Regions from separate parts of the Halopseudomonas sp. genome, predicted to be linked through region 1. Evidence: riboswitches for the same ligand, from Rfam matches in the RefSeq annotation. Region 1 holds a riboswitch; the other holds the start of a gene.
The links. A riboswitch is a leader RNA that binds a small molecule or an ion and turns the genes downstream of it on or off. The one in region 1 is predicted to bind thiamine pyrophosphate.
Positions count from the first base shown of each region.

Region 1 (14,997 bases):
TCGTGTTTCTGTTTGCCTATCTGCTGTGGATGAACTGGATGCTGACGCTGGTGCTGATTGCCATCCTGCCGGTCATCGGCCTGATGGTCACTAGCGCGAGCAAGAAGTTTCGCAAACAGAGCAAGAAGATTCAGACCGCGATGGGGGATGTGACCCATGTGACGTCGGAGACTATTTCCGGTTTCCGGGTGGTGCGCAGTTTTGGGGGCGAACGCTATGAATCCGACCGCTTCCTCAAGGCCAGTACCGAGAATCGTCAGCGCGGGCTGAAGATGGTGCGCACCGGTGCGGTGTTTACCCCTTCGTTGCAGCTGGTGACGTATAGCGCCATGGCTGTCGTAATGTTCCTCGTACTGTTCCTGCGTGGCGATGCAACTGCGGGTGACCTGGTGGCCTATATCACTGCAGCAGGGCTGTTGCCGAAGCCGATTCGTCAGCTATCTGAGGTCAGTGCCAATATTCAGAAGGGTATTGCTGCGGCCGAGAGCGTGTTCGAGCAGTTAGACGAGGACCCTGAGGTCGATACCGGGAGTCGGGAGATTGGACGCGCGCAGGGTCACATTGAAGTGCGCAATCTTTCATTCAGCTATCCGGATACTGACAAAACGGTGCTCAAGGACATCAGCTTCAGGGTCGAGCCTGGACAGATGGTGGCGCTGGTGGGGCGCTCGGGCAGCGGCAAGTCCACACTGGCCAATCTGATTCCGCGTTTCTATCACCACTCGGAAGGTGACATTCTGCTCGACGGCACTCCCATTCAGGATCTGACCCTGCGCAGCTTGCGTCGTCAGATTGCCCTGGTAAGCCAGAATGTCACTCTGTTCAACGATACCGTCGCCAACAATATTGCCTATGGTGATCTGGCGGGTGCGCCGCGTGAGGCTGTGATTGCCGCGGCGGAAGCCGCGTATGCCAAAGAGTTTATTGAGGTCATGCCCGAAGGTTTCGATACGCTGGTTGGCGAGAACGGGGTGCTGTTGTCCGGTGGTCAGCGTCAGCGTCTGGCGATTGCCCGTGCGCTGCTCAAGGATGCTCCTGTGCTGATTTTGGACGAGGCGACGTCGGCGCTGGATACCGAATCAGAGCGTCATATTCAGGGTGCACTGGACCGAGTGATGGAGGGCCGGACTACGCTGGTGATTGCCCACCGTCTTTCGACCATTGAAAAGGCCGACGTGATCATGGTGATGGATCAGGGCCAGATCGTCGAGCGCGGTACACATAGCGAGCTGCTGGCGCTAAACGGCTATTACGCTCGGCTGCATAGCATGCAGTTCGAAGAAGAGAGCGACGAACAACACTAATTTTTGCGTGCGCGATGGCGTGCGTTGCTGAGACAGGTAGGCGAAATAATGAAACTGAGCATGCCCCGATTTGATTCTGCGCCGGTTCTGGTGGTGGGGGACGTCATGCTGGATCGCTACTGGCATGGGCCGACCAGCCGTATTTCTCCGGAAGCCCCGGTACCGGTGGTCAAGGTGGATCAAATTGAGGACCGCCCCGGTGGGGCGGGCAACGTGGCGCTGAATATTGCGGCACTGGGGGCGCCGGCTTGGCTGGTTGGTGTTACCGGCAAGGATGAGGCGGCCCAGAGTCTGCAGCAGCGGCTGAACGCCGCGGGCGTGTATTGCGACTTCCAGCAGCACGAGACGCTGCCGACCATCACCAAGTTGCGGGTCATGAGTCGCCACCAGCAGCTGATTCGTCTCGACTTTGAAGAGCGCTTTGATACCGATGCCGATGCCTTACTGGCTTCGGTACGCGGCCTGCTCGATCGGGTCAAGGTGATGATCCTGTCCGATTACGGTAAGGGGGCGCTGGTCAATCATCAGGCGCTGATCGCTGCAGCGCGTGAGCGCGGCGTTCCAGTGCTCGCAGACCCCAAGGGCAGTGATTTTTCGATCTACCGCGGTGCCAGTCTGATTACTCCGAACCTTTCCGAGTTTGAAGCGGTGGTGGGCCATTGTGCCAGCGAGCAGGAGCTGGTCGAGAAGGGCCTGGCGCTGGTCGACGAGCTGGAGCTAGATGCGCTGCTGGTAACCCGCAGCGAGCAGGGCATGACGCTGCTGCGTAAAGGTGAGGGTGCGCTGCATTTGCCGGCGCGGGCGCGTGAAGTGTTCGACGTGACCGGTGCGGGTGACACGGTGATTTCCACCTTGGCCGCCGGGCTGGCCGCCGGTGAAGACCTGCCGCTCGCTGTGGCGCTGGCCAATCTGGCGGCCAGCATCGTGGTTGGCAAGCTGGGTACCGCTGCGATCAGCGCACCTGAGCTGCGCCGAGCGGTGCAGCAGGAACAGGGCAGCGGTCGTGGTGTGCTGGGTGTTGAGCAACTGTTGCAGGCGCTGGACGATGCACGCGCTCACGGTGAGAAGGTGGTCTTCACCAATGGTTGCTTCGACATCATCCATGCCGGTCATGTTGGCTACCTCGAGGAGGCTCGCTCGCTCGGGGACCGTCTGATCGTCGCGATCAACGATGATGCCTCGGTAACTCGCCTGAAGGGACCGGGTCGGCCGATCAACAGTGTTGACCGGCGAATGACGGTGCTGGCGGGACTCGGCGCGGTCGACTGGGTGATCAGTTTCAGCGAGGACACGCCGGAGCGCTTGCTGGAGCAGGTCAAACCGGACGTTCTGGTCAAGGGCGGTGATTACAGCGTTGATCAGGTGGTTGGCGCACCCATCGTGCAGGCTTATGGCGGCGAGGTGAAGGTGCTCAACTTCGTTGAGAGCTGTTCGACAACCGCCATCGTCGAAAAAATTCGCGAGCGCGGCGAGGACTGATCCGGCTGTTGAGCGGGGCGGGGGCGCTCAGCGCCGCCCTAGCCCCTGATGCAGCGGACAGTTGCCTGCCGCAATCAGCCATCCTTCTTGCGGGGCAAAGGCTTCGCTGAGCAGCAGGTCAGCGCTGGGCTGGGAGATCAGCTCACCACGTTGCAGATGGTACAGCTCGCCGGTTGGCTCATCGTTGCGGTATTCGGCAAGAAACAGCTCCGGGCGCTGGTGGTCCATGCGTGCGACCAGTTCGCCACTCTCCTGATCAAGAAATTCGTCTGCATGCAGAAGGGATGGACTTTCGATATCGTCCGGCAAGCTCAGTTGCATCTGATAGACCAGCTGCAGCGAGCTGGTGGGTAGGTGAACGTAGGCGTGCGGGCGTTCCAGCAGATTCAGTTCGCGGCACAGCACCGGCCGCGCATCCCCTGCGCGGGTGCTCAGCGCAAAATGGCGTTCCTCGTCGCGGATCAGACTGTCGGCATAGGGTTGGGGCAGCCAGGTGTCCTGATAGCGGCCCTGCAGCCAGCCACTGTTCGCTTCGATCAGCAGCTCTTCGGCTATTTCGGTCATGACTGTCAGCAGCGGCACCCTCAGCTCGTGGGACGGCACGTAGCCGGATAGCAGCTTGAGCACTTGGTCGCCGTGGTCTTGGCGATCCTGACGCACCAGCAAGCGAAAGTCGCGCTGCTGCCAGCGCAGATGAAGATCGACGGAGACGCCGAGGTTGGCCAGCGTGGCCTGAAATTGATGCGGGTCATCCAGTCGCAGAGGTTGTCGCAGTTGCTGCATCTGGGCAAAGCTCAGGGGGCTGCCGATCGGCTCGTAGCGCAGGACCTCCGGGCTCGCGGTGACCGCAATTGCCTGGGTCTTGAATGCAACGGGATTCTTCCGAGCAACAATCTGAGTCATGCCTTACTCCATGCTGGACAGTACCGACAGTGCCGCGCTGACATTCTGCGCAAGGTGGCTGGGCGTTATGGTGCCGATGATCGCGCTGGTGACGCCGGGATGGCCGAGCACCAGTTCCAGGCTCTTGCGCACCGGGTCTTCACCATCAAGGCAGAGATGACCGCTGGCCAGCGCCTTTTTGATCAGAATGCCCTTGTTGTGTTGCAGAGCGAAGTCGAGCACGTCGCGTTCGGCTTGCTCGCGAAGATTGTAGGTCACCATGGCGCAGTCGCCCTGCTGCAATGCACGCAGGCCGCCGGCAACGGTCTTGCCGGAGAAACCGTAGGCGAGGATCAGGCCTTCTTGCTTGAGCTGCGCGAGGGTCGGGTAGACCTCTTGGTCAAGCACGTCGAGATCGTTGCCGTCGGAGTGCACCAGCACCAGCTCCAGTCGATCGGTACCGAGGCGCTGCAGTGAGCGCTCGACCGAACGGCGGGTGTGCGCTGTCGAAAAATCAAAGTGCGACTGCCCGTTCTCGAACTCCTCGCCGACCTTGCTGCAGATCACCCAGTTGTCTCGCTGGCCCTTGAGCAGCGGGCCAAGGCGCTCCTCGCTGGTGCCGTAGGCCGGCGCGGTGTCCAGCAGGTTGATGCCGAGGTCGTGGGCTTGAGCCAGGAGATTGCGGACGGCGGCATCGTCCGGCAGTTCGAAGCCGCTGGGGTACTTCACCCCCTGGTTGCGACCAATCTTGACGGTACCCAACCCGAGTGGTGACAGGCGCAGGCCAGTGTCACCCAGGGTGCGATAGAAGGGTTGCAGGCTGCTCATCGAAAACACGCGTCCCAGAGAGGTTCTGCGACCCGTGGTCTCGGCAGGTCAGCCGGCAAGGGTTGCTGGGCACCGGGTGCTATCTGCTGGCGCTCGAGTTCCTGGATGACCAGATCGCTCAGGTTGGGCGCCAGCGCAAGCTTGGTGGGCCAACTGATCAGCGCGTTGCGGCACGGCTGGACGTAGGCGTTGTCCGGGCGCACCAGGCCACTTTGGGCTGGTTCTGCCCGGTTGACGGGCAGGGTGGTCCACTGACACTCGCTCAGGTCAATCCATGGTAGTAGTTCGCGCAGCTCGCGGCGAGCCTGCTCGATCAGTGCGTCGGGGGTTTGATTGACGCCCTGCTCGGCCAGCTCGCCGCCCAGATACCAGCACCACTGGCCGTCGTCGCAAGGGTGGGTTGTGACCGTCAGCCGCGGCTTGGGACTGGCGCCGAGGCAATGTGCGTACAGTGGCGGCAGATTGGCACCCTTGACCAGCACCATCTGCAGCGGACGACGCTGCATGGCCGGTTCGTTGATCCCCCAGTCCTGCAGCAGGGCTTCGGTTCCCTCGCCGGCGGTGAAGACGTAGCGGTGGGCGCGAATCTGGGTATTGCTAAGTTGCACGCCGGCAATATCGCCGTTGTCGGAACGCAGTATGTGCGGGTTGTTATCGCTGATCAGGCTGTCGCCGGCCAGTTCAGCCAGCCGTCGGACGACGTCGGGTACGTCCAGCACCAGCTCGCCGAGCTGGTAGACCTTGCCCTTGAATCCCGGGTCATTGAATACGGTCGGCAGCGCCTTGCCCTTGACCTGATCGACCCTGCCGCGCAGCGCTTTGCTGGCGAAGAAGCCGGCCAGGTTGCTGATCAGGCTGCCCGGAGACCATAGATAGTGATGCTGCGAGAGTACATGAACGCCGCTCAGATCCAGTTCGCCCTCACCGGCCAGGCAGCTGCGCCAGCGGCTGGGCATGTCGGCAATGGCCTCGGTTGCGGCATTGAGTTTGCCGCCCAGCGCGTACTTGATACCGCCGTGGATGATGCCCTGGGATTTGACACTCTGGCCGCCGCCGAGGGCGCCCCGTTCTATCAGCAAGGTGGAATAGCCGGCCTGGCGCAGGCGGGCATTCAGCCACAGCCCGGCGATGCCGCCGCCAATGATGCAGATATCAGTGTCCAGGGTTGTGCTCATGTGCTCCCGCTGCTCAGGTCAAAAAGGCCCTCTAGTATAGTCATTGCAGGTGCCGCTGGTCACATCTGTTACCCTAGTGGCTTGCTGCGCCAGCGCAGACTTCCCAGGACGCCTTGCTGATACAGGACGCTTTCATGGCCCGTCGTCTCTATACCCTGTTTTTCTTTCTCTGCCTGCCGCTGATTCTGCTGCGTCTGCTCTACCGCGCGATCAAGGCGCCGGCCTACGCGCGGCGCTGGGCCGAGCGCTTTGCCTTGGGCGGCGATGTGCGTAGCGGTGGTATTTGGGTGCACGCGGTGTCGGTCGGGGAGAGCATTGCTGCAGCGCCGATGGTGCGCGAGCTGCTCAAGCGCTACCCGGAGTTGCCGATTACCATCACCTGCATGACGCCTACCGGATCCGAACAGATCCGCAAGCTGTTTGCGGGGCAGGTTGGACACGCCTATCTGCCCTACGATCTGCCGTGGTTGCAACGCCGCCTGCTGCGCCGATTGCAGCCGAAGGTCGGCATCATCATGGAAACCGAGCTGTGGCCGAATCTGGTGGCCGAGGCGCGGCGTGCCGGCGTGCCGCTGGTGTTGGCCAATGCCCGACTGTCGGCCCGCTCCGCCCGGGGGTATCAGCGCATCGGTGCGCTGGTGCGGCCGATGTTTGCGGCGCTGGACTGGGTGGCGGTGCAGAGTCAGGCTGAGGCGCTGCGTTTTGTTGAACTGGGCGTCAGTCGTGAGCAGATGCAGGTGACCGGTAGTATCAAATTTGATTTTCGCCCGGACCCGCAGCAGATCCAGCAAGCGCAGGATTTACGTGCGCGCTGGGGTAGCGACCGCCCGGTCTGGATTGCGGCCAGCACGCACGCTGGCGAAGACGAGCAGGTGCTGCGTGCGCATCGGCGCGTGTTGGAACAGGTGCCCGATACGTTGCTGATACTGGTGCCGCGACACCCTGAGCGCTTTGATTCAGTAGCACGTCAGGTCAGTGAAGGCGGGTTCGGTATGGTGCGGCGCAGCAGCGGAGCGCTGCCGGCTGCTGATCAGCAGGTGCTGGTTGGCGATACCATGGGCGAGCTGGTGTTTCTCTACGCCTGTGCCGATCTGGCGTTTGTTGGTGGCTCACTGGTGCCGAACGGCGGTCATAACTATCTGGAGCCGGCCGCGCTGGGACTGCCGGTGCTGTCCGGGCCCCACCGTTTCAACTTTACCGAGATCAGTGAGCTGCTGGAGGGGGCGGGCGCGTTGCAGGTGGTAGATGACGAAGCGGCACTGGCCGCGGCAGTGCAGGACTGGCTGCAGGACGATGCGGCTCGTCAGCGGGCCGGTCAGGCTGGTCAGTCGGTGGTGGTAGATAACCAGGGCGCGCTGGAGCGCTTGCTGACGGGGATCGATCGGTTGTTGAGCTAAATGCTCAGAACAAACAAAAACAGCGCCCTTGGGCGCTGTTTTTGTTTCTGTGTCCCGCGTTCAGAACGTGCTGCTGTCGCTGCTGGTCGGAGCGACTGGAGGCTGCGGCTGGCGGCCCATCGACATCTGGCGGGCCTCCTCTTCGGTTGCCTCCGGGATGAAGTCGCGATCCGGATCGTAGTTGGGATTCAGCCACTGGGACAAGTCCTGCAGATCTTGCGGGCTCAGCGTGCCTGCCGCCTGCTTGAGGCTCAGGTTATTGATGATGTAGTTGTAGCGCACGGTGTTGTAGTCGCGCACGGTGCGGAACAGGTTGCGCTGGGCTTCCAGTACGTCGACCACGTTGCGGGTGCCGACTTCGTAACCGGTTTGGGTGGCGTCGAGCGCCGCCTTGGCGGAAACGATGGCCTGACGGCGCGCTGCTACTTCATCAACGCTGGAGGTGACGGTGCGATACAGATTACGAGTGCTCTCAACCACGCGACGACGCTGGGCTTCGCCGCTTTGTTCTGCCTGGGTCAGGCGGTAAGTGGACTCGCGCACCCTTGAGGTGGTCAGGCCGCCGGTGAACAGCGGCATGCTGAGCTCAACTCCAAAGCTGGTCAGTTCGCTGTCAACGCTGCTCTGGCCTGCTGCCGCGATTGAGGCGCCGCCGTTGTCGTTGCTGTAGCGAACGAATGCATCCACCACCGGCGCGTAACCGGCCTTACTGCTGCGCAGGCTGTCTTCAGCGCTGTCGATAGCATAGCGGCTCGCCTGCAGGGTCAGGTTCTGCTCGGCAGCAGTTTCAACCCACTGCTGCATGCTGGCCGGAGTCGGCGGCAGGATCGGCAGCTCGTGGCTGATACCCACCAGGCTGTCGTAGTCCTGATTGGTCAGACGGGTCAGCGCCTGATAGCTCACATCCAGGTTGGTTTGCGCTGTTAGGCGTGCAGCACGGGCGCTGTCGTAGCCAGCTTGGGCTTCCAGCACGTCGGTGCGAGCCGACAGGCCGACGTCAAAGCGTTCTCGTGCCTGTTCCAGCTGACGAGAGAAGGCTTTCTCTTCTGCTTTCGCGGTGGCCAGATTGTCGGAGGCGCGCAGGACGTCGAAGTAGGCCTGGGAAACTTCAAGGATCAGATTCTGCTGGGTGGCGGAGAACTCCAGTTGCGCCTGCTGGCTGACCGATTTGGCGGCCTGATAGCTGAACCAGCGGTCGGCACGGAATAGTGGTTGGGTCAGGCTGGCCTGGTAGTAGTGAGTGGAATACTCATCACCACCGACGTTGTCGATCTCCAGATCTTGACGTGACGCACCGGCGGCGACACCGATATTGGGCAGCAACTGGGAGCGAGCCTGAGGCAGGGCTTCCTGGCGGGCCATCGCATCGGCTTCTGCCGCGGCGAGGTCGGCGCTGTTCAGCACAGCCTGCTGGTAGATGGTCATCAGATCGGTATTGGCGGCAGCCTGGGCGGAAACTCCGGCCAGCAGCAGTGCAACGGTAAGCGGGCGCAACATGCACAGATCCTTCGCATGAGAGGGGGTCAGGCAAGGCTAAAAGGGTCGGGAGCCGGGGTCAAGCGGCTTTGGGGGACACAATTGGGAACAATCTGTTGTCGCGACTTTTGCTGACATTTTCGCGGATTTTGTCAGCTGACGGCTGCCGCTTTGCACTTGCTGTCGGAATGCGGCTGTCTTGGGCTTGAGGCGCCAGCGGCATGCCTCTAGACTGTGCGGGCATCTTGACGGGGTGCTGCCTGCTTGCAGGGGGCTGAGATGATACCCGTTGAACCTGAACCGGTTAGTACCGGCGTAGGAATCGAGATAGACCGCACGTGGCTGCCCGTCAGGGTGGGCACTGCCGTGGTCATTCGGTTCCCTGCGCGCCTCAACGCAGTGGAGCATGATAATGAACAGCAAGTTGCCTGATACCGCCATCGCCACCTCGGGTGCCGACAGCGCCGCCACCCAACCTTTCCCCAATTCCCGCAAGGTCTATTTGACCGGCTCGCGTCCGGATATCCGTGTGCCGATGCGGGAGATCAGCCTGGCCGACACGCCAACCGACTTCGGCGGTGAGTCCAACGCCCCGGTGCTGGTATATGACACCTCAGGCCCCTACACCGATCCCGAGGTCAGTATTGATCTGCGAGCCGGTTTGGCAGATGTGCGTGGTGCCTGGATCGACGAGCGCGCAGATACCGAAGTGCTTCCCGGGCTGACCTCGGAGTTTGGCGCGGCGCGCCTGGCCGACGCCTCGCTTGACCATATGCGCTTTGCTCACGTTCGCACCCCGCGCCGCGCCAAGGCTGGTTGCAATGTGACGCAGATGCACTATGCGCGGCGCGGCATCATCACGCCCGAGATGGAGTACGTGGCGATTCGCGAGAACATGAAGCTGCAGCAGGCGCGCGAGGCGGGGCTCCTCAAGGAGCAGCATGCCGGTCACAGCTTCGGTGCGAGTATTCCGAAAGAAATTACCCCCGAGTTTGTACGCGAGGAGATCGCGCGGGGCCGAGCGATTATCCCGGCCAACATCAACCATCCCGAACTGGAGCCGATGATCATCGGTCGCAACTTCCTGGTAAAGATCAACGGCAACATCGGTAACTCTGCGCTGGGCTCTTCCATTGAGGAGGAGGTCGAGAAGATGACCTGGGGGATTCGCTGGGGCTCTGATACGGTCATGGACTTGTCGACCGGCAAGAATATCCACGAAACCCGTGAGTGGATCATCCGCAATTCGCCCGTGCCGATTGGGACTGTGCCGATCTATCAGGCGCTGGAGAAGGTCGGCGGCGTGGCCGAGGATCTGACCTGGGAGATCTTCCGTGACACCCTGATCGAGCAGGCCGAACAGGGTGTGGATTACTTCACCATTCACGCTGGCGTGTTGCTGCGCTATGTGCCAATGACCGCCAAAAGGGTTACCGGCATCGTGTCGCGCGGTGGCTCGATCATGGCCAAGTGGTGCCTGGCGCACCATCAGGAGAACTTCCTCTATACCCACTTTGAGGAAATCTGCGAAATCATGAAGGCCTACGACGTCAGTTTCTCGCTGGGTGACGGCCTGCGCCCCGGTTCTATTGCCGACGCCAACGACGAAGCGCAATTTGGCGAGCTGGAAACCCTCGGCGAGCTGACCAAGATTGCCTGGAAGCATGATGTTCAGGTGATGATCGAAGGTCCGGGTCACGTGCCCATGCAGCTGATTAAAGAGAACATGGACAAGCAGCTGGAATGCTGCGACGAAGCACCGTTCTACACCCTTGGTCCGCTGACCACCGATATCGCCCCTGGCTATGATCACATCACCAGCGGTATCGGTGCGGCGATGATCGGCTGGTTTGGCTGTGCGATGCTTTGCTACGTGACGCCCAAGGAGCATCTGGGGCTGCCGAACCGGGATGACGTCAAGACCGGCATCATTACCTACAAAATCGCAGCCCACGCTGCCGATCTGGCCAAAGGGCATCCGGGTGCACAGATTCGTGACAACGCGCTGAGCAAGGCGCGCTTTGAGTTCCGCTGGGAAGACCAGTTCAACCTGGGGCTGGATCCGGACACTGCCCGTGCCTACCACGACGAGACGCTGCCCAAGGAGTCGGCCAAGGTCGCGCACTTCTGTTCGATGTGCGGGCCCAAATTCTGCTCGATGAAAATTACTCAGGAAGTGCGGGAATATGCTGCAGAGCAACGTATTGCAGCAGTGGACCTGGCGGTTGAAGAAGGCATGAAGGCCAAGTCGGCAGAGTTTCGCACCACTGGTTCTCAGCTCTACCACAAGGTATAGCGAAAGCCGTAGGTAAGGGTTCAGGCACGTCTGGACCCTTGCCGACGCCCCAAAAGATATGCGAGCTTAGACGCTCGTCAGCAGGCATTGTCCGATTACGGGTGGTTCTGTCTGCTGAAATCGTTTTTTTTGGGGGTGTTGATTTGTCCTTTACCCGCGCCGACGTGGAAATTATCAGCCGTGAAGACGGCTTTCGGGGTTTCTATCGTCTGGATGTCCTACAGCTGCGCCACCGTTTATTCGACGGTGGCTGGGGCCCGGTGTTGCGACGCGAATTATTTGTGCGTCACGACGCCGTCTGCGTGCTGCCCTACGACCCTTGGCTCGATCAGTTGGTTTTGATTGAGCAGGTGCGGGTCGGTGCGCTGGAAAAGAGCGATAGCCCCTGGATGCTGGAGCTGGTCGCCGGCCTGATTGACACCGATGAGGCGCCGGAGGAAGTGGCCCATCGCGAAGCACAGGAGGAGGCAGGGCTGAGCCTGCTGTCCTTGCACCCGATTACCCGTTATTACCCATCCCCAGGCGGCAGCGACGAACGCGTTTATCTCTATTGCGCGCTGGTCGACAGCCGCGGCGTGGGCGGTATTCACGGTCTTGCGGAAGAAGGCGAGGATATTCGCGTTAGCCTCTGGCCGCGTGCGGAAGCTGTCGCAGCTGTCGAAGATGGTCGTATCGACAATGCTGCCAGCATCATCGCCATGCAATGGCTGCAGCTGCATGCCGATCGGCTGAGAGCCGAAGCGGGGCCACAGCCATGATGCCCCTGCGCAAACCCCGTTACCATGTTGATCTGATCGGTCTGCAGGCGCTGTGCGAGAGCAATTATTGGAAGCTGCTCAAGCTGATGCCGTCCATGCACGAGGAAGACCACCGAAGGATCATCGTCGACGCCGGTGACGGGACTGTGCAGGCGTTGGTGATGCGGGTGCTGGAGCGCTGCCCTTATACGTCGACCCTGCAGCTCTCGCATGAACGTCAACACGAGTGGGTGACACCGCCCAGCATGGAAGTGCGCCTCTACCATGATGCTGGTCTTGCCGAGGTGGTCGCCGCGTACAACAGTCGGCGGTTTCGCGGGGTTTATCCCTACCCGAACGAGCAGATGCTGCAGCCGGACGAGAAATTCCAGCTCAACCAGTTCCTCGGGGAGTGGTTAGGCTACTGCCAGCGCCATGGACAAAGCGCGCAGCCGTTGTCATTTGCAGGTCAGGGTCTGTGACCGAATCGCTGGATTCCTGTAGCGGCAACAGCCAAGATTACACCTGAACAAGGGAGCGAGGAGTGGGGGCACGATGTCGTTAGGGTCGGATTTCGTCTGCGTGGTTCAGTTGACGGACAGTCACCTGTTTTCCGAGATGGGCGCAGATCTGCTCGGGCTGGATACACAGGCCAGTCTGGATGCTGTCATCGATATGGTGCTTGAGCAGACGCCCGAGATGGATGTGGTCCTGGCCACCGGCGATATCACCCAGGATGCCAGTGAAGCGGCCTATCGGCGTTTTATCGCTGCCAGCCAGCGCTTACCTGCGCCGTGCTACTGGATCCCCGGTAACCACGATGATGCCGAGTTGATGACCGAGATCGGTGATCCGCTGGGCCTCAACCGTCAGTGGATCGATGTCGGAAACTGGCGCATTGTGATGCTCGATACCAGCATTTTGGGCGCCGTTCCTGGTCGCCTGGAACCCTCTCAATTGGCTATCGTTGATCAAGCGCTTAGCTCAGTCGGCGATCGTCATGTCATGGTTTGCCTGCACCATCAGCCGGTGAGTATCGGCAGCGACTGGATGGAGCCGATCGGTTTGCTCAATCCGCAGGACCTGCTCAGTCGTATTCAGCACCGGCCAGAGGTGAAGGTGGTACTCTGGGGGCATATTCACCAGCACTTCGATCAGCAGCTTGCTCATCTGCGGCTGCTGGCTACGCCGTCGACCTGTGTGCAGTTCGCTGCCGGCAGCAGCGATTTTGCCGCCGATACGCTGGCGCCAGGCTATCGCTGGCTGCGTCTGTATGACGATGGTCGTATCGAGACTGCTGTGTCCCGTCTACCGGATGGGCTGTTTCTGCCCAACCCGGGAGCGGTCGGCTATTGAGCTGTCGCCGCACGGACGGTGGCAGGCAGCCAGCCCGCCGGATACTATGTGACCCCATGCAAGCTCACTCCGATGGCCGGCGTCAGTCAGTCAGGCAGGCGGGTGGGCGTTGAAGAAATTCAAGAAGGATACCTGCTCACACCATGTCTGATTCGACCTATAACGCGGATGCGCTTGAAGTACTCAGCGGCCTGGACCCGGTGCGACGTCGCCCGGGCATGTACACCGACACCGCGCGTCCCAACCACCTGGCTCAGGAAGTCATCGATAACAGCGTTGACGAAGCGCTCGCCGGGCATGCGCGCACTATCAGTGTGGTGCTGCATCAGGACAACGCTCTGGAGGTCAGCGATGACGGCCGCGGTATGCCGGTGGATATTCACCCGGAAGAAGGCGTTTCCGGTGTTGAGCTGATTCTCACCAGACTGCACGCTGGCGGCAAGTTCTCGAACAAAAACTACCAGTTCTCCGGTGGTCTGCACGGTGTGGGTATCTCGGTTGTGAACGCACTCTCGCTGCGTGTTGAGGTGCGGGTCAAGCGTGATGGCCAGGAGTACGCCATGGCCTTCGAGAACGGCGACAAGGTACGCGAACTGGAGGTGATTGGCACCGTTGGCAAGCGTAATACCGGTACCTCGGTAATTTTCTGGCCGGACGCCAAGTACTTCGACTCTCCCAAATTCAGTGTCAGCCGCCTCAAGCACCTGCTCAAGGCCAAGGCTGTTCTGTGTCCGGGACTCAAGGTTGACTTCGACGACCGCCAGTCCGGCGAAAAAATCAGCTGGTACTACGAAGACGGTTTGCGCGATTACCTTGTGGATGCCTGCGCTGAGTGGCCAAAACTGCCGGAAGAACCCTTCTCAGGCAGCTTCGCGGCCAAGCAGGAGGCGGTCGACTGGGCTGTGTTCTGGCTGCCCGAAGGCGGCGAATTGGTGCAGGAAAGCTACGTTAACCTGATCCCGACTGCGCAGGGCGGTACCCACGTTAACGGCCTGCGCGCCGGCCTGCTGGAGGCCATCCGCGAGTTCTGCGAGTTCCGCAACCTGCTGCCGCGTGGCCTGAAACTGGCGCCGGAAGATATCTGGGAACGCGTCAGCTATGTGCTGTCGCTGAAAATGGCCGAGGCGCAGTTCTCCGGCCAGACCAAGGAGCGGCTGTCGTCTCGGGAATCCGCCGCGTTTGTGTCCGGCGTTGTCAAGGATGCCTTCAGTCTGTGGTTGAACCAGCACGCGGACATCGGCCAACTGATTGCCGAAATGGCCATCAGCCATGCGGGTCGTCGTTTGAAGGCGGGCAAGAAGATTGAGCGTAAGCGCATTACGCAGGGCCCGGCGCTGCCGGGGAAACTGGCTGACTGTGTCGGCCAGGACAGCAAGCGTTCAGAGCTGTTTCTGGTTGAGGGTGACTCGGCCGGTGGCAGTGCCAAGCAGGCGCGTGACAAAGAGTTTCAGGCGATCATGCCGCTGCGCGGCAAGATTCTGAACACGTGGGAAGTTGAGTCCAGCGAGGTGCTGGGCTCACAAGAAGTGCACGACATCGCTGTCGCCATCGGCGTAGACCCCGGAGCGGCCAGCCTGGAACAGCTGCGCTACGGCAAGATTTGCATTCTGGCTGATGCGGATTCGGATGGCCTGCACATCGCCACGCTGCTTTGCGCGCTCTTCGTGCGCCATTTCCGCCCGTTGGTGGAGGCGGGTCATGTGTTCGTGGCGATGCCGCCGCTGTATCGGATTGATATCGGTAAAGACGTTTATTACGCGCTGGATGATGCCGAGAAGCAGGGCATCCTTGATCGCATCGAGGCCGAGGGTAAGCGCGGCAAGATTCAGGTGACGCGTTTCAAGGGGCTGGGCGAGATGAATCCGCTGCAGCTGCGCGAAACGACCATGGCACCGGAAACCCGTCGACTGGTGCAGTTGACCGTTGATGAGACGCAGGACACTGAGCAGCTGATGGACATGCTGCTGGCCAAGAAGCGCTCCTCTGACCGCAAGGTCTGGCTTGAGAGTAAAGGCAATCTGGCCGAGGTGCTGCTTTGATGAGTGGCACCCGTCTGCGCCTGCTGGG
Region 1 is NZ_JAYPMU010000011.1:82,607-97,603, forward strand. Features, by position in the region: gene msbA (lipid A export permease/ATP-binding protein MsbA) at 1-1,304, shown strand, start outside; gene hldE (bifunctional D-glycero-beta-D-manno-heptose-7-phosphate kinase/D-glycero-beta-D-manno-heptose 1-phosphate adenylyltransferase HldE) at 1,353-2,783, shown strand; gene AAFM31_RS10360 (metal ABC transporter ATPase) at 2,811-3,686, opposite strand; gene AAFM31_RS10365 (aldo/keto reductase) at 3,690-4,493, opposite strand; gene AAFM31_RS10370 (FAD-dependent oxidoreductase) at 4,490-5,668, opposite strand; gene waaA (lipid IV(A) 3-deoxy-D-manno-octulosonic acid transferase) at 5,803-7,065, shown strand; gene AAFM31_RS10380 (TolC family outer membrane protein) at 7,126-8,562, opposite strand; TPP riboswitch at 8,781-8,880, shown strand; gene thiC (phosphomethylpyrimidine synthase ThiC) at 8,954-10,837, shown strand; gene AAFM31_RS10390 (NUDIX domain-containing protein) at 10,981-11,595, shown strand; gene AAFM31_RS10395 (DUF1249 domain-containing protein) at 11,595-12,056, shown strand; gene cpdA (3',5'-cyclic-AMP phosphodiesterase) at 12,130-12,930, shown strand; gene parE (DNA topoisomerase IV subunit B) at 13,074-14,969, shown strand; gene AAFM31_RS10410 (DNA topoisomerase IV) at 14,969-14,997, shown strand, end outside.

Region 2 (14,997 bases), on a different contig from region 1:
ACGTAGCCATTTTGCGGTTTGCTGACGGGGACCGGGATCATGCCGATCTCAATCGCAAAGCGGGTGATGGCTCGCAACGTATCCTCAGCGGTTTTGGCGTGAGCCATTACTTCAGCGAGGTTGATGGACCAGATCAGATTGGCGAAGTGCAGGGCGCAATACTTCTCCGGGCGGCCGGTGTCTTCGGCAAAGTCACTTGGCAGCAGGGTGGAGGAGTTGGTTGCCAGCAGGCAGTTGGCCGGTAACAGCGGTGCCATGTCCCGGTAGACCTGCTTTTTCACTTCAGGGATCTCCGGCACGGCCTCGATAACCAGATCGGCATTTGCCACGGCATCAGCCAGATCGGTGCTGTAACGCAGGCGCGCGCGGGTCTGCTCAATCTGTTCATCAGTGGCACCCAGATCCCGCTTGTAGATCTCGGCATACTGCTGGTGAGCGAAGCGGCATTGCTCCAGGCCTTTTTCAAACAGGTCGTATACAACAACCTGCTTGCCCTTGAATGCGCTGTGCCAGCAAATCTGACCGCCCAAGACGCCTGCACCAAGGACGGTTACATGTTCAATTGACTTGCTCAAATGGATATCTCCCTGCTTTATGCGGCTCGGCGCTTGGCGCCAGCGTTCTTGTTGTCTGCTTCGATATTGCGCGGCTCAAACTCGAGGATGTCGTCCTCGATCGCTTCATCCAGCAGCATCACGCGATCCGCCTCATAGGCGTTGAGGAGCCGCCATGGTGATTTCTGGCCTTGGCGCGGCAGCACGCTGTTGGCGCGTTGCACGTACCCGGATTCCAGCGCACCCATGACAGACTCATCCGGCAGCGAGCAGTGGTCGTGGTCGCGTGGTACAACCACCTGCATTCCGGTGGCGCGCAGGTGGTTGATCAGGCGACAGACATACCGGGCAGCAATGTCGGCCTTGAGTGTCCACGGGGCGTTGGTATAGCCGAAGATCCACGCCATGTTGGGCACGTTTTGCAGCAGCACACCCTTGTAGGTCATTTGCTGTTGTAGATCGAAAGGCCTGCCGTCAATCAGCAGCTGTGTGCCTCCCAGCAGCTGCAACTTCAGACCGGTTGCGGTGATTATGATGTCGGCTTCCAGCTCCTGCCCTGATGCCAGCTTGATGCCGCGCTCGGTGAAGGTGTCGATTTGATCGGTCACCACCGATGCCTTGCCGCTGTTGATGGCCTTGAACAGGTCGCCGTCGGGCACGGCGCAGAGGCGTTGGTCCCAGGGCATGTAGGTCGGGGTAAAGTGCTTCATCTGGCCCGGGTCGTCGAGCTGTTTGGCGACCTGCTTTAGCAGGTGGCGGCGCATGCCTTGAGGCCAGCGTTTGGCGGCCTTGAACAGCCAGCGTTGGATCAGAATGTTGCGCTTGCGTGCCAAGCCGTTCGCCCAGCTTTCCGGCATGACTTTGCGCAGCACCTCGGTGAGTTTGTCGCGCGCCGGAACCGTCATCACATAGGACGGTGAACGCTGCAGCATGGTGACGTGGGCTGCCGCGTCGGCCATCGCTGGTACGACAGTAACGGCAGTCGCACCACTGCCAATAACGATGACTTTCTTGCCGCGGTAGTCCAGGTCAGCCGGCCAATGTTGAGGATGAATACATTGGCCCTGGAAGCGCTCAACGTCCGGGAAGTCTGGCAGGTAGCCGGTATTGTGGTCGTAGTAGCCAGTGCAGCTGATCAGAAAGTCGCAGCTGAAATGACGTGCCTCATCGGTGTTAAGGTCGCGGGTGCTGATGACCCATTGCTGCTGTTCGCTGCACCACTGTGCCTGCTCGGTTTCGATGCCGAAGCGAATCAGTTTGTCTACGCCATATTCGCGGGCGGTGTCGCCGATGTAGTTGCGAATGGACTCACCATCTGCCAGCGTATTCAGGTCATTCCAGGGGCGGAAGTCATAGCCGAAGCTGAACATGTCGGAGTCGGAGCGAATGCCGGGATAGTTGAACAGGTCCCAGGTGCCACCGACACGCTCGCGTCGCTCGAGAATGGCCAGTCGCTTGCCCGGGCACTCTTGGGAGATGTGTACGGCCGTACCGATGCCAGACAGTCCGGCACCGATGATCAGCACGTCAAAGTGCTCATTCATCATCGTCTTGCTCTCTTTTTATTATGTGTGCGTACAGAGGACTATAGACTGCCTGCTCGCGGACGGAACGGGCTGGTTGAATGCGGAAAATAAGTCGGCATTTATTGCCAACCAAGCGCTGAAGGAAAGGGCGCGTAGCCGCAGGGTGCGGCTACGCAGAGGGAGTTAGCGTGCTGTTTGGGGCTGACGAGCCGACAGCAGGAGCGCACAGAGCACGCTGACAACGGTGGATGCCACGAGCGCACCGACGAATGGCGGCAGAGTCGGAACCGTGTTGGGGAAACTGGCCAGCACTGCGCCTTGCAGGGCGCTGCCTGTCTCCAGCCAGCCCGGCAGAATGGCACCAAGCAGCCCCGCCAGCGAACCGGCGATTGCGGCAAGCGGGGACATCCGCGACCAGAGGCCCAGCAGGACCGGCACAACGGCGGTTGCACAGAGCAGGTCGGCGATCAGGAACAGTCGCAGCACCGACATGCCCTGCAACGCGATCAACACGACGGGGATCATCAGCAGTAGGGTAAACCAGCGCGCAGCCGACAGGCTGAGCCCCTGCTTCTCGGTGACCGCCAGCGAAACGATAGCGTTCTGCAGGGTGTCGACCGAGGAGGCGACCAGGGTGATTGCCAGCAGCAGCGCAGGCAGTGCCAGCCAGCCCGGGGCATCGCGCAGCATGGCAAAGAACGGAATCGGCGGAGAGCCAATATCGGCACCGCTCATCAGCGTCAGGATGCCCAAGCCGCCCACCACCGCGACAACCAGCACGGTCGCAATGCCGCCAATGGCTGCGCCACGGCCCAGGGCGGTGGCGTCCTGCGCGGCCCACAGGCGCTGCCAGTAGCCCTGGTGGAACAGGTTGGCAGCGGTGACCGCGATGATCAGTGTGAGCGCAACGCTGAGTGCGGCCGATGCCGGAATACCGGGCAGCGCGGTGTTTGGTTCGATTGACGGCAGACGGTCAACTGCAACGCCGCCGACCAACAGCAACAGGGCGATCAGCAGCCAACCCTGCCAGCGGTCCGTGGTCATACTGGCACGCAGCCCGCCCCAGGCGGTGTAGATCAGCGTGGTGACGGCCACACCGATTACCACGAGGTTACCGTTGATGTCGGACAGCATCGCGGTGATCGCGCCGATGGCAGTCAACTCGGCAATCAGGAAACACGCCATGTACAGCAGCGAGATCAGCCCGACCCAGCGGCGCACACCACCACCGTAACAGTGCTGAGCGAATTCTCCGATGCTGCGCCCCTCTGGCAGACGGCGACGAATCGCCGGCCCGCACAGGGCAAACACCGCAAAGGGCAGGGCGGCGCCGAGGGCGTAGCCCGCCAGGCCAAGTGGGCCAACCAGCACGCCGACTTCCGGCGGGGCAAAGAGAATCCAGCCGCCCATGCCTGAGGCCAGGAACGACAGGCCGATGGCCCAGCTGCTCTGCGAGTTGCGGGCGGTGACGAAATCGTCCAATGCCTCGTTACCGCGTGAGCGCAGGCCAATCCATACGAACAACAGCAGCACGGCAACCAGCGCCGCGATAGACAGGTAAAGCATGTCGCGCTTCCTCCGCCGGTATGAACCGGATCAGGTTCCAGGGTTTCGGCCAAGCAAAACGTGGCGTGTTCTCAGCCCGGAACATGAAAGCTCGGGCTCCCCTGGCGACAGGTGGGATGGGATACAGGTGATGCGGGCCACATGATGTCACATATTCTTTCAACGGCGTAAGTCGTGACCCGGTATTGTTGGCGGTTGGCCAGCCAGGCTGCTTAACTGATAGAGCAAGCAGGGAAAGCCAACAGCCGCCAATGACAGGCCGTCAGGGCGAAGTGCGGGTTGACGACAGGTGTTCTCATGCGTGATGACTCTGATGTGATAGCCGACGATATGGACGTTGATCGTATGGCTATCGAAACAGTACTCGATAGTCTGGATGCACTGGTCTACGTAGCTGATATGAACACCCATGAGTTGCTCTTTCTCAACGCTTACGGACGGACAGAATGGGGCGACGCCGACGGTCGAAAGTGCTGGCAGGTACTGCAATCCGGCCAGACAGGGCCGTGCTCATTCTGCAACAACGCATTGCTGCTCGATCCGCACGGCAGGCCGTCTGGTGTGCAAGTGTGGGAGTTTCGCAATACTCACAACAACCGCTGGTATCAGTGCCGTGATCAAGCCATTCGCTGGCCAGATGGTCGTCTAGTGCGGATGGAAATCGCTACCGATATCACCGATCTGAAGGATCTGCAGAACCAATTGACCGAGGCGCGCCTGCAGGCCGAGCAGCTCGCCAATGAGGATGCGCTGACCGGTCTAGCCAATCGCCGTGCGTTGTTTGCATTTGGTCAGCATGTATTGGAGCAGGCGCGGCGCCAGCAGCAACCGGTAGCGTTGATTGCGCTTGATGCCGATCGTTTCAAGCGTATCAATGACCGCTATGGTCACGCCGCGGGTGACGCTGTGCTGGTGGCGCTGGCCGATGAACTGCGCCATCACACCCGTGCGGCGGACATCGCTGTCAGGTTGGGCGGTGAAGAATTTGCCGTGCTGATGCCAGCCACGGGGCTGAGCGCCGCGCGGGAATTGGCGGAGCGGCTGCGCGCATCAATCGCTGCGCTGGAGATTGTGTACGACAACCAGAAGATCCCTATCAGTTGCAGCTTTGGCGTGACAGCGTCGGCCAACGGCACGGCAAGCCTGGATCAACTGCTGAACGCTGCAGATCTGGCCACCTACCGGGCGAAAGCCGGTGGCCGCAACCGTGTCGAGGAAGAAGACTGTCACTGAGTTGGCATCGCGTTCGTGCCCACGCTGGTATTGTCACCATCAGGTTCGCTAGCATGCGTGCACAACCGTGAAAAGGAAGTTGCCAGCCAATGGCCGATAACAAGAAGTCCAGGGAAGCTGCTCCCGCCCCGTCGCTGTGGCGACTGCTTTTGCCACTGATTTTGGTCATCGCTGCCGTTGTCATCTGGTGGCTAAGCGCGCGGCCCACCGAAGTGGTGCTGCCGCCGGTAGCGCCACCTGCACCGGTTCAGCAAGCTCCAGTTGCAGCACCACCCGTCGCCCAGCAGCCCGTTAGCGTTCTCGGGCCGCAGTATGTCGGGCGCGAGACCTGTGCCGGATGCCATGAACAGCAGACGGCCGATTTCTCTGGCTCGCATCATGATCAGGCCATGCAGGAAGCCAACGCGGATACCGTGCTGGGCAACTTCAACAACGCCAGCTTCAGCTTCGGTGGTGTGACCAGCACCTTCTTTCAGCGCGACGGCCAGTTTCTGGTCAACACCGCAGGCCCGGATGGCGACATGCAGGACTTTGTTGCCGAGTACACCTTCGGTGTCTATCCGTTGCAGCAGTATCTGCTGGCGATGCCAGGGGGGCGCTATCAAGCCTTCAGCGTTGCCTGGGACGCACGCCCTGCCGTTGAGGGCGGTCAGCGCTGGTTTCAGCTCAATCCGGACGCCAACGGCGATGATCCGGTCAAGGCACTGCATTGGAGCGGACGCCAGTTCAACTGGAACCTGATGTGCGCTGAGTGCCACTCAACCAATCTGCAGCGCAACTTCAACGCTGCAACCAACACCTACCACACGGACTGGGCCGAGATCGACGTGTCCTGCGAGTCCTGCCATGGCCCTGCATCTGACCATGTGGAATGGGCCAATGATCCGGCGGCGCACCCGAATATGGCCGCTACCTTGGGGCTGGCGGTCCGCTTCGACGAGCGTGAAGGCGTGACCTGGCAGCATGACGAGAACGGCGTGGTGAGCCGCAGCCAGCCACGCACCAGCGAGAAAGAAATTCAGGCCTGCGCTGCGTGTCACTCGCGCCGGGCACAACTGTTTGACGACCCGCAGGACGCAGGACTGCTGGTGGAAAATTATCTGCTCTCCACGCTGGATCAAGGCCTCTATCACCCGGACGGCCAGATTCAGGACGAGGTGTTTGTGCATGGCTCCTTCCTGCAGAGCAAGATGTATCAGGCCGGGGTAACCTGCAGTGATTGCCACAACCCCCACTCACTCGAACTCAAGGTGCCCGGCGACGGTGTTTGCCTGCAGTGCCACCAGGCCGATCGCTATCAGACGCCCAAGCACCATTTCCACAGCAGCGTGCAGGGCAGCGCCTGTGTTGACTGCCACATGCCGACCACCACCTACATGGAGGTGGACCCGCGGCGCGATCACAGTTTGCGCATTCCGCGCCCTGATCTGAGCGTCAGCCTGGGTGTACCTAACGCCTGCAATCAGTGCCATACCGACCAGACGCCAGAATGGGCGGCAGAACACGTCGAACAGTGGTACGGACACGTGCCGGAGGGTTTGCAGCAGTACGCGCATACCCTGGCTGCAGGTCGTTCCGGTGCGGTTGGTGCCCAACAGGATTTGTTGACGCTGTTGGCGGACGAAGGCCAGCCGGCGATTGCCCGCGCCACCGCCGCCAGCCTGCTGCAGGCCTGGCCCGGCCCGGAAGTCGCCCAGTCGCTGTTTGTCGGCCTGCGCGCCAAAGATCCGATCATCCGCCTCGGCGCGCTGGAGGCGATTGGCAGCTACCCGGCGGTCACCCGTTGGCAGCTTGCCAGCCCGCTACTGGATGCACCCGAACGCGTCGTCAGGTTGCAGGCAACCGCGCAATTGCTGGATATTCCGCCCGAGCAGATGCGCGGCGATGACATTGAAAAACTCCGTCGCGCGCAGCAGGAGTATCTGCAAGCGCAACAAGCCAACGCGGATGATCCGGCGGCACAGCTGAACATTGGTTTGTACTACCAGACCCGCAACGACATTGCGTTGGCCGAGGACGCCTATCAGCGGGCGCTGCAGCTCGATCCGTACTTTATCGGTGCCTACGTAAACCTGGCCGATCTCTACCGCGCTTCCATGCGCGACCCGGAGGCCGAAGCACTGCTCAACCGAGGGTTGGAGAAACTACCGGAGGCGGCGCCGCTGCATTTTAGTCTTGGGCTCCTCAAGGTCCGCAGCAAGGATATGGCGACCGCACTGGTCGAGCTGCGCCGTGCAGTCATGCTAGATCCGCAAAACACCCATTACCGGTATGTATTTGCAGTTGCACTGAACAGCGCAGGGCAGGGCGAAGCAGCACGTGAGCAGATCGCCAAAGGGCTCGCGTTGAGTCCCGGCAACCAAACCCTGTTGACGCTGCAACAACAACTGCAGCACCCGGAGGCTGGGCAATGACTGTTGAGGTAATCGTCGGCAATCTTGCTGATTCTGTGCATGCATCGGCACTGAAATCGTTGCTCGCAGAGTACGCACTTGATCCTATGGGTGGCGCCGCGCAACTGGCGCCCGAGCTGCTGGAATCGTTGCCGGACAAGCTGGCTGTACGGCCAGATTACCTGTTTGTCTTGGCCGTTTCCGGTGACGAACACGTCGGCCTGGTCAACTGCTTCGAAGGATTTTCCACCTTCAAGGGCAAGCCGTTGATCAATATCCACGATGTGATGGTGTCGCGCCGCTGGCGAGGCCAGGGCATCGCTCAGCAGATGCTGCGCCTGGTCGAGGAGGTCGCTGTTCAGCGCGGTTGCTGCAAGCTGACACTCGAGGTGCTGGAAGGCAATAAGACCGCGCAGCGCACCTACCTCAACCTCGGGTTTGAGGGCTACCAGCTGGACCCGGAAATGGGGCGGGCGATGTTTTGGGAGAAGCCGCTTTAGCGGCTACTGTTGGGCTTGGCGCATAGCCTGGCTGGCCTGCACCACGCGGTTCGCGGGCACCCGCAGTTGCTCCAGCAGGTAGCTGGCGAACGCGGGATGGTAAGGCTGTTTAGTGATGGCTCTGGCCATGCACTCCAACCATTGGTCGCGCAGCTCCGGGCCAACATCCCACTTGGCATGGAAGGCGGGAATGCTGATCCCGCCATACTGCTGCTGAAACAGCCGGGGGCCGCCCAGCCACCCGGACAGAAACGCGGTTAGCTTGGCACGCGCCGACGCAAGGTCCGGCGCGTGCAGGGCACGGAGCTCCTGCGCTCCCTCCCAGCTGTCCATTTCCTGATAGAAATCATCGACCAGCCGGCGGATGCCATCAATTTCCCCTGCGGCCTGATAGGACGCGTCGGCTGTGCCGTAGGACGGCGCGGTTTCGCTCATGTCGTGTACCTCATGTTGATGGCCTGATGGTACGCCTTCGACATATTTTCTCCAGCGCTTGCTCTGCGGCCAGTCGCCGCAGCGAACCCGTCCTGTGACAGGGTGCCGAGCGCCAGTGCTGCGCGGCACATTGACGCACCTCCGAAACAGCTGTTGCAGAGCTGTATCTATCCGCGTGAACCCCGCATCACGCGCGACTTGCGAGCATTTCTCATTCGCTTAAATACACGGTGCTGTTGGTGAATTTGAAACGCTGCATTGATCTATGTCACCACTTGTTACAATTGCGCGCCACTCTGAAATACTTTGTAATACTTCTCGCAACAGGTTCCAGACGCTCGATCTGGTACCCCACGGAAGGCGCCGCTCCCGCGGCCAGTTTGGCGATTGATGCTGTACGCCGTCTCAGTCTGCACAAAGACATTACGCTGACCCATAAAAACCACCCGGCAGCACCTGACACGCTCATGCGGGAGCGTCACGGGGTGCTGTTGCGTGGGCTATTGGTCGGCTGGTGGGTGCACATCACTGGGGCCTGTTGCACCTCGTTCCCTGTCGGGCGCGAGGGCCTGTTCAACGACTAAGGCTGCAACATGAACCCGAAGCAGATAACTTCAATCCTGAAACGGCTCGCCTGGTTGCCGCTGCTGATGCTCGGCGGCTGCAAGATGGTGTTGCTGGACCCGAAAGGGCAGGTCGGCGTCGACGAAAAGTCGCTGATCATCACCGCCACGCTGCTGATGCTGATCGTGGTAATTCCGGTCATCGTGATGACCCTGGTGTTTGCCTGGAAGTACCGCGAAAGCAACACCAAGGCGACCTATCGACCTAACTGGTCCCACTCCACCGCGATTGAACTGGTGGTCTGGATCATCCCCTGCGTCATCGTCGCCATCCTCGGCACCATCACCTGGAAGACCACCCATGAGCTGGACCCATACCGCCCGCTCGACTCGGACGTAAAGCCGATCGAGGTGCAAGTGGTATCGCTGGACTGGAAATGGTTGTTTATCTACCCAGAGCAGGGCATCGCCACCGTCAACGAACTGGCCTTCCCGGTCGACACCCCAGTCAACTTCAAGATCACTTCCCAATCGGCGATGAATTCCTTCTTCATCCCGGCGCTGGGCAGCCAGATCTACTCGATGGCCGGCATGCAGACCAAGCTGCATCTGATCGCCAACCATGAAGGCAGCTACGACGGTTTCTCAGCCAACCTGAGCGGCGAAGGCTTTTCCGACATGAAGTTTCAGGCCATCGCCACCGATGAGCAGGGCTTCAGCGACTGGGTTAGCCAGGTCAAAGCCAATACCGAGACGCTGGATCTGAACAGCTATCCGGCGCTCGTAGCGCCGAGCAAGGCCGATCCGGTCCGTTACTACGGCAGCGTCAGCCCGATCCTGTACGAGACCATCCTCATGCAATACCACAACGGCGGTAAGCACGCGGCCGGCCACGAAGACCACGCGGGTCACGCAGGCCATGAGGCTCATGCAGGCGCCGAAATGGCTGGCATGCCCATGAACGCTGCCGAGGAGACCCACTGATGTTTGGCAAGCTGACACTCGAGGCCGTGCCGTTCCACGAGCCCATTATCATGATCACCCTGGCGGTCGTTGCGATTGCCGGGCTGGGGATCTTTGGCGCCATCACCTACTACCGCAAGTGGGGCTACCTGTGGACCGAGTGGCTGACTTCGGTTGACCACAAGAAAATCGGTGTGATGTATATCCTAGTTGCCCTGATCATGCTGCTGCGCGGCTTTGCCGACGCCATCATGATGCGCGGCCAGCTGGCGATTGCCGAAGGCGCTTCGCAGGGCTACCTGCCGCCTGAGCACTACGACCAGATCTTCACCGCGCACGGTGTGATCATGATCATCTTCATGGCGATGCCGTTCATGGTTGGTCTGATGAACATTGCGGTGCCGCTGCAGATTGGCGCCCGTGACGTTGCCTTCCCGTTCCTCAACTCGCTCAGCTTCTGGCTGTTCGTGGCCGGTGCGATTCTGGTCAACGTGTCGCTGGGGGTAGGGGAGTTCGCGCGCACCGGTTGGGTTGCTTACCCGCCGCTGGCAGAACTGGGCTACAGCCCGGGCGTGGGGGTCGACTATTACATTTGGGCGTTGCAGTTATCGGGGCTAGGGACGCTGTTGACCGGCGTGAACTTCTTGGTGACCGTGTTCAAGATGCGCGCACCCGGCATGACCCTGATGAAAATGCCGGTCTTCACCTGGACCTGCACCTTCACCAACATCCTGATTATTGCGTCCTTCCCGATTCTGACCGCCACGCTGGCGCTGCTGAGTCTGGACCGTTATCTGGACATGCACTTCTTCACCAACGAGCTTGGCGGCAACGCCATGATGTACATCAACCTGTTCTGGGCCTGGGGTCACCCCGAGGTGTACATCCTCATCCTGCCGGCGTTCGGTATCTTCTCTGAAGTGATCTCGACCTTCTCCGGCAAGAAGCTGTTCGGCTACACCTCGATGATCTGGGCCAGCGCCGCGATCACCGTTCTGGGCTTCGTGGTTTGGTTGCACCACTTCTTCACCATGGGCTCGGGTGCCAACGTCAACGCCTTCTTCGGTGTTGCCACTATGGTCATTTCGGTGCCGACCGGGGTGAAGCTGTTCAACTGGCTGTTCACCATGTTCCGCGGTCGCGTGCAGTTCACCACGCCGGTGCTGTGGACTCTGGGCTTTATGGTGACCTTCACCGTGGGCGGCATGACCGGCGTCCTGCTTGCCGTGCCGGGTGCGGACTACGTGCTGCACAACAGCCTGTTCCTGATTGCTCACTTCCATAACACCATCATCGGTGGTGCGGTGTTCGGCTATCTGGCTGGCTTCACCTTCTGGTTCCCGAAAGCCTTCGGCTTCAAGCTGGACGAGCGTTTGGGTAAAGGCGCCTTCTGGTGCTGGTTCACCGGTTTCTTCGTCGCCTTCATGCCGCTCTATGTGCTGGGCTTCATGGGCATGACGCGCCGTCTGAACCACTACGACAACCCGATGTGGCAGCCGTACCTGATAGTTGCCTTTTTCGGTGCAGCGCTGATTCTGTGCGGGATTCTGTTCCAGCTGGCGCAGCTGGTCGTCAGCCTGCGTAACCGTGAGTCGCTGCGTGACGTTACCGGTGACCCGTGGGGTGGTCGCACCCTGGAGTGGTCCACCAGTTCGCCGCCGCCGTTCTACAACTTCGCCGTTACACCGACCGTACGTGCACTGGATGCCTTCCAGGACATGAAAGAGCGTGGCGAAGCCTACCTGCGGCCTGATCATTACGCGCCGATCCACATGCCGAAGAACACCTCGGCTGGTCTGATCATCGGTCTGCTGGGTGCTGTATTCGGTTTTGCGCTGGTCTGGCACATCTGGTGGCTGGGAGCGGCCAGCTTCATCGGCATGATCGCCACCTTCATCGCCCGCAGCTACAACGAAGACGTCGACTACTACGTGCAGCCTGACGAAGTAGAGCGCATCGAGAACCTGCATCACGCCAACTTTGAAGCGCCGCGTCAGGTGCTGAACACTCAACCCGTTGCGGAGCAGATCTGACATGTCGAGCACTGTAATGCACTCCAACCACGCCGTGGCGCATGACGACCACGCGCACCACGACACCGGCGGCAACACCGTATTCGGCTTCTGGCTGTACCTGATGACCGACTGCATCCTGTTCGCCTGTGTGTTCGCCACCTACGCCGTGCTGGTCAACCACACGGCCGGTGGCCCCAGCGGCAAGGACATCTTCGAGCTGCCCTATGTGCTGGGTGAAACCGCACTGCTGCTGGTCAGTAGTTGCACCTACGGCTTTGCCATGATCGCGGCGCACCGCGGCTTCAAGGGCCAGACGCTGGCCTGGCTGGCGGCGACCTTTGTGCTGGGCGCAGGCTTCATCGGGATGGAAATCAACGAATTCCATCACCTGATCGTCGAAGGCTTTGGCCCGGACAAGAGCGCATTCCTGTCGTCCTTCTTCACCCTGGTCGGCATGCACGGTCTGCACGTGACGGCTGGCCTGGTGTGGATGGTCATCATGATGCTGCAGGTCAGCAAGCGCGGTCTGACCGACCGTAACAACACACGCCTGATGTGCCTGAGCCTGTTCTGGCACTTCCTGGACATCGTCTGGATCTGCGTGTTCACCATTGTCTATCTGATGGGGACTATCTGATGAGTCATGCGCATTCCGACGCCGGCGCCGGCCACGGCAGCTACGGCTCTTACGCTATCGGTTTCATCCTGTCGGTGCTCCTCACTGCCATCCCGTTCGGGATGGTGATGAGTGGGCAGTTCAGCCAGAGCGTCAATCTGATCAGCATGCTGACCATGGGTGTGATTCAGGTCGTGGTGCATCTGGTGTGCTTCCTGCACATGAACACCTCGTCCGAGGGCCGCTGGAACCTGGTGGCCTTCCTGTTCACCATACTGATCATCGTCATGCTGGTTGGTCTGGCCATCTGGATCATGATTAACGCCGACATGCTGATGATGCCCTGGATGTTCCAGTGAAACTCAAACGCTACCTGCTGGTCACCAAGCCCGGCATCATCTTTGGCAACCTGATTGCGGTGGCGGGGGGATACTTCCTCGCCGCCCAGGGGCAGATCGATCTCGGTCTGCTGCTGGCTACCGTGATCGGGCTGTCGCTGGTGGTTGCCAGTGGCTGCGTGATGAACAACTGCATCGACCGCGACATTGATCGGCATATGCAGCGCACGCGGGGCAGGGTGCTGGTCACCGGGCAGATTTCAGTTCTGGCGGCACTGGCGCACGGTGTGGTGCTCGGCCTGGCAGGCTTTGGTCTGCTGTGGTGGTACACCACGCCGGTGGCCACGGCGCTGGCGGCCTTCGGCTTCTTGATCTATGTAGGCGTCTACAGCCTTTGGATGAAGCGCCGTTCGGTCTACGGCACGCTGGTAGGCAGCCTGTCCGGCGCCATGCCGCCGGTGGTGGGCTACTGCGCGGTGACCGGTCAGTTCGATACCGGGGCCGCGCTGCTGCTGTTGATCTTCTGTCTGTGGCAGATGCCCCACTCGTACGCTATTGCCATCTTCCGCTTTGATGACTACAGCGCAGCCGGTATTCCGGTGCTGCCGGTAAAAGAAGGCATACGGGTAACCAAACAGCACATCGTCTGGTACATCCTGGCCTTTGCAGCGGCGGCGCTGATGCTGACCCTGTCCGGCTTTGCCGGTTACGGGTATCTGGTGATCGCGTTGCTGGTCAGCATCTGGTGGCTGGTGATCGCGTTGTCGGGTTACCGCGAAGAAGTGGATGACCGGCTCTGGGCGCGTAAGCTGTTTGGCTTCTCGATCATCGCCATTACCGCACTGAGCCTGATGATGTCGATCGACTTTCGCGTACTGCCGTCACCGACGCTGTTCGCTGGTCTGTGACCTTGAGTATCCGGGCTGCGCAGTCGCCCGGATGACTCTTCCTGCTTCAAGCCTGTTGAACCACAAAGCTCGACAGTACTTCGTTCACCGCTTCCGGTGCCTCGTTCTGCAGCCAATGGCCAATCTTCGGCAGCAGTTCAATCTGCAGGTTGGGGATGCGTCTGCCCATCATTCCCCTCAGCGCAGATTCATCCGCACCTTGAATGACACTGTCGGCAGCGCCGGCGATAAACAGTACCGGACACTTGATGGTGCTGTTGCGCCACGGCAGCAGGCGTCGCCAGTTTTCATCAAAGTTGCGGTAATAGTTGATGCCGCCAGCAAAACCACTGTGCAGGTAAGCGGCAATGTAGTAGTCGAGCATCTCATCTGTAAGCCACTTCGGCTGCTCCTTCGGTACGCCAAGACGGCCGATCCAGCCGCCGCCTTCGGAAGTCGATTTGCCAAGCAGAGGAGGGTGGCGCGGTGTGTCTGGCGAACAGTAGAGCGCACGGAGGATGCCTTCCGGGTCCTCGTCGAACTCGGCCTCGGCAACGCCCGGTTCCTGAAAGTAAATCTGATAGAAGAACTGCTCTTTAAAGTAGCCGCGCAGAAACTCGATTGGCGGCACATCAGCAACTGGGCGCAGCGGCACACTCATGATCACCAAACGCTGCACGCGCTCGGGGTGCAATTGAACGAACTGCCAGCAGTTGATAGCGCCCCAGTCGTGACCGATCAGTAGCACCGGCGTGCCGGGGCTGTAGTGATCAACTAGCTCCTGCATGAAGCCCGCGATGCGGGTGACGTTGTAGTCCTCGATGGAGGGCAGGGCCTGGGTCTCGCCGAACCCCGGCATGTCGGGCGCGATTGCCGTGTAGCCGGCATTGGCAAGCGCAACCATCTGGCGTCGCCACGAGTACCAGCATTCAGGCCAGCCATGGATGAACAGGGCGATGGGGCCGCTGCCCACGCGGGCCACACGGGTTTGCAAGCCGCTGATACGCGGATGTTCGAGGGTGATGTCTTCCAGGCTGTACATCTGTTTTCCTTATTATTTGGACACTAGCCAGATTCTTGAGTACCGCGAACCGTCGAGCGGGTCAAGCAAGGGTGCGGTGGTACATGAATACGCATTCAACCGGGTGATTGGCAGACGACACCGGGGTGACAATATTGTTAGATATGTTATGTTATAACCGTATTTAAATGATCAAGGTATAAACCATGTCTGACCGCCTGCCCGTTACTGTTCTGTCCGGATTCCTCGGAGCGGGGAAGAGCACGCTGCTGAACGCCATTCTGAAGAACCGTGATGGTCTCAAGGTGGCCGTGATCGTCAACGATATGAGCGAGATCAACATTGATGCCAGCGAGGTGCAGCGCGATGTCACGCTTAATCGGGCAG
Region 2 is NZ_JAYPMU010000002.1:282,118-297,114, forward strand. Features, by position in the region: gene AAFM31_RS02820 (3-hydroxyacyl-CoA dehydrogenase) at 1-575, opposite strand, end outside; gene AAFM31_RS02825 (NAD(P)/FAD-dependent oxidoreductase) at 593-2,101, opposite strand; gene AAFM31_RS02830 (sodium:solute symporter) at 2,264-3,646, opposite strand; TPP riboswitch at 3,636-3,759, opposite strand; gene AAFM31_RS02835 (GGDEF domain-containing protein) at 3,944-4,879, shown strand; gene AAFM31_RS02840 (ammonia-forming cytochrome c nitrite reductase subunit c552) at 4,969-7,293, shown strand; gene AAFM31_RS02845 (GNAT family N-acetyltransferase) at 7,290-7,772, shown strand; gene AAFM31_RS02850 (group II truncated hemoglobin) at 7,776-8,207, opposite strand; gene cyoA (ubiquinol oxidase subunit II) at 8,801-9,754, shown strand; gene cyoB (cytochrome o ubiquinol oxidase subunit I) at 9,754-11,766, shown strand; gene AAFM31_RS02865 (cytochrome o ubiquinol oxidase subunit III) at 11,768-12,385, shown strand; gene cyoD (cytochrome o ubiquinol oxidase subunit IV) at 12,382-12,723, shown strand; gene cyoE (heme o synthase) at 12,720-13,610, shown strand; gene AAFM31_RS02880 (alpha/beta hydrolase) at 13,657-14,631, opposite strand; gene zigA (zinc metallochaperone GTPase ZigA) at 14,817-14,997, shown strand, end outside.
Region 2: it holds a riboswitch for thiamine pyrophosphate, as region 1 does, so the genes downstream of both, AAFM31_RS02830 (sodium:solute symporter) here and thiC (phosphomethylpyrimidine synthase ThiC) in region 1, are expected to answer to the same signal.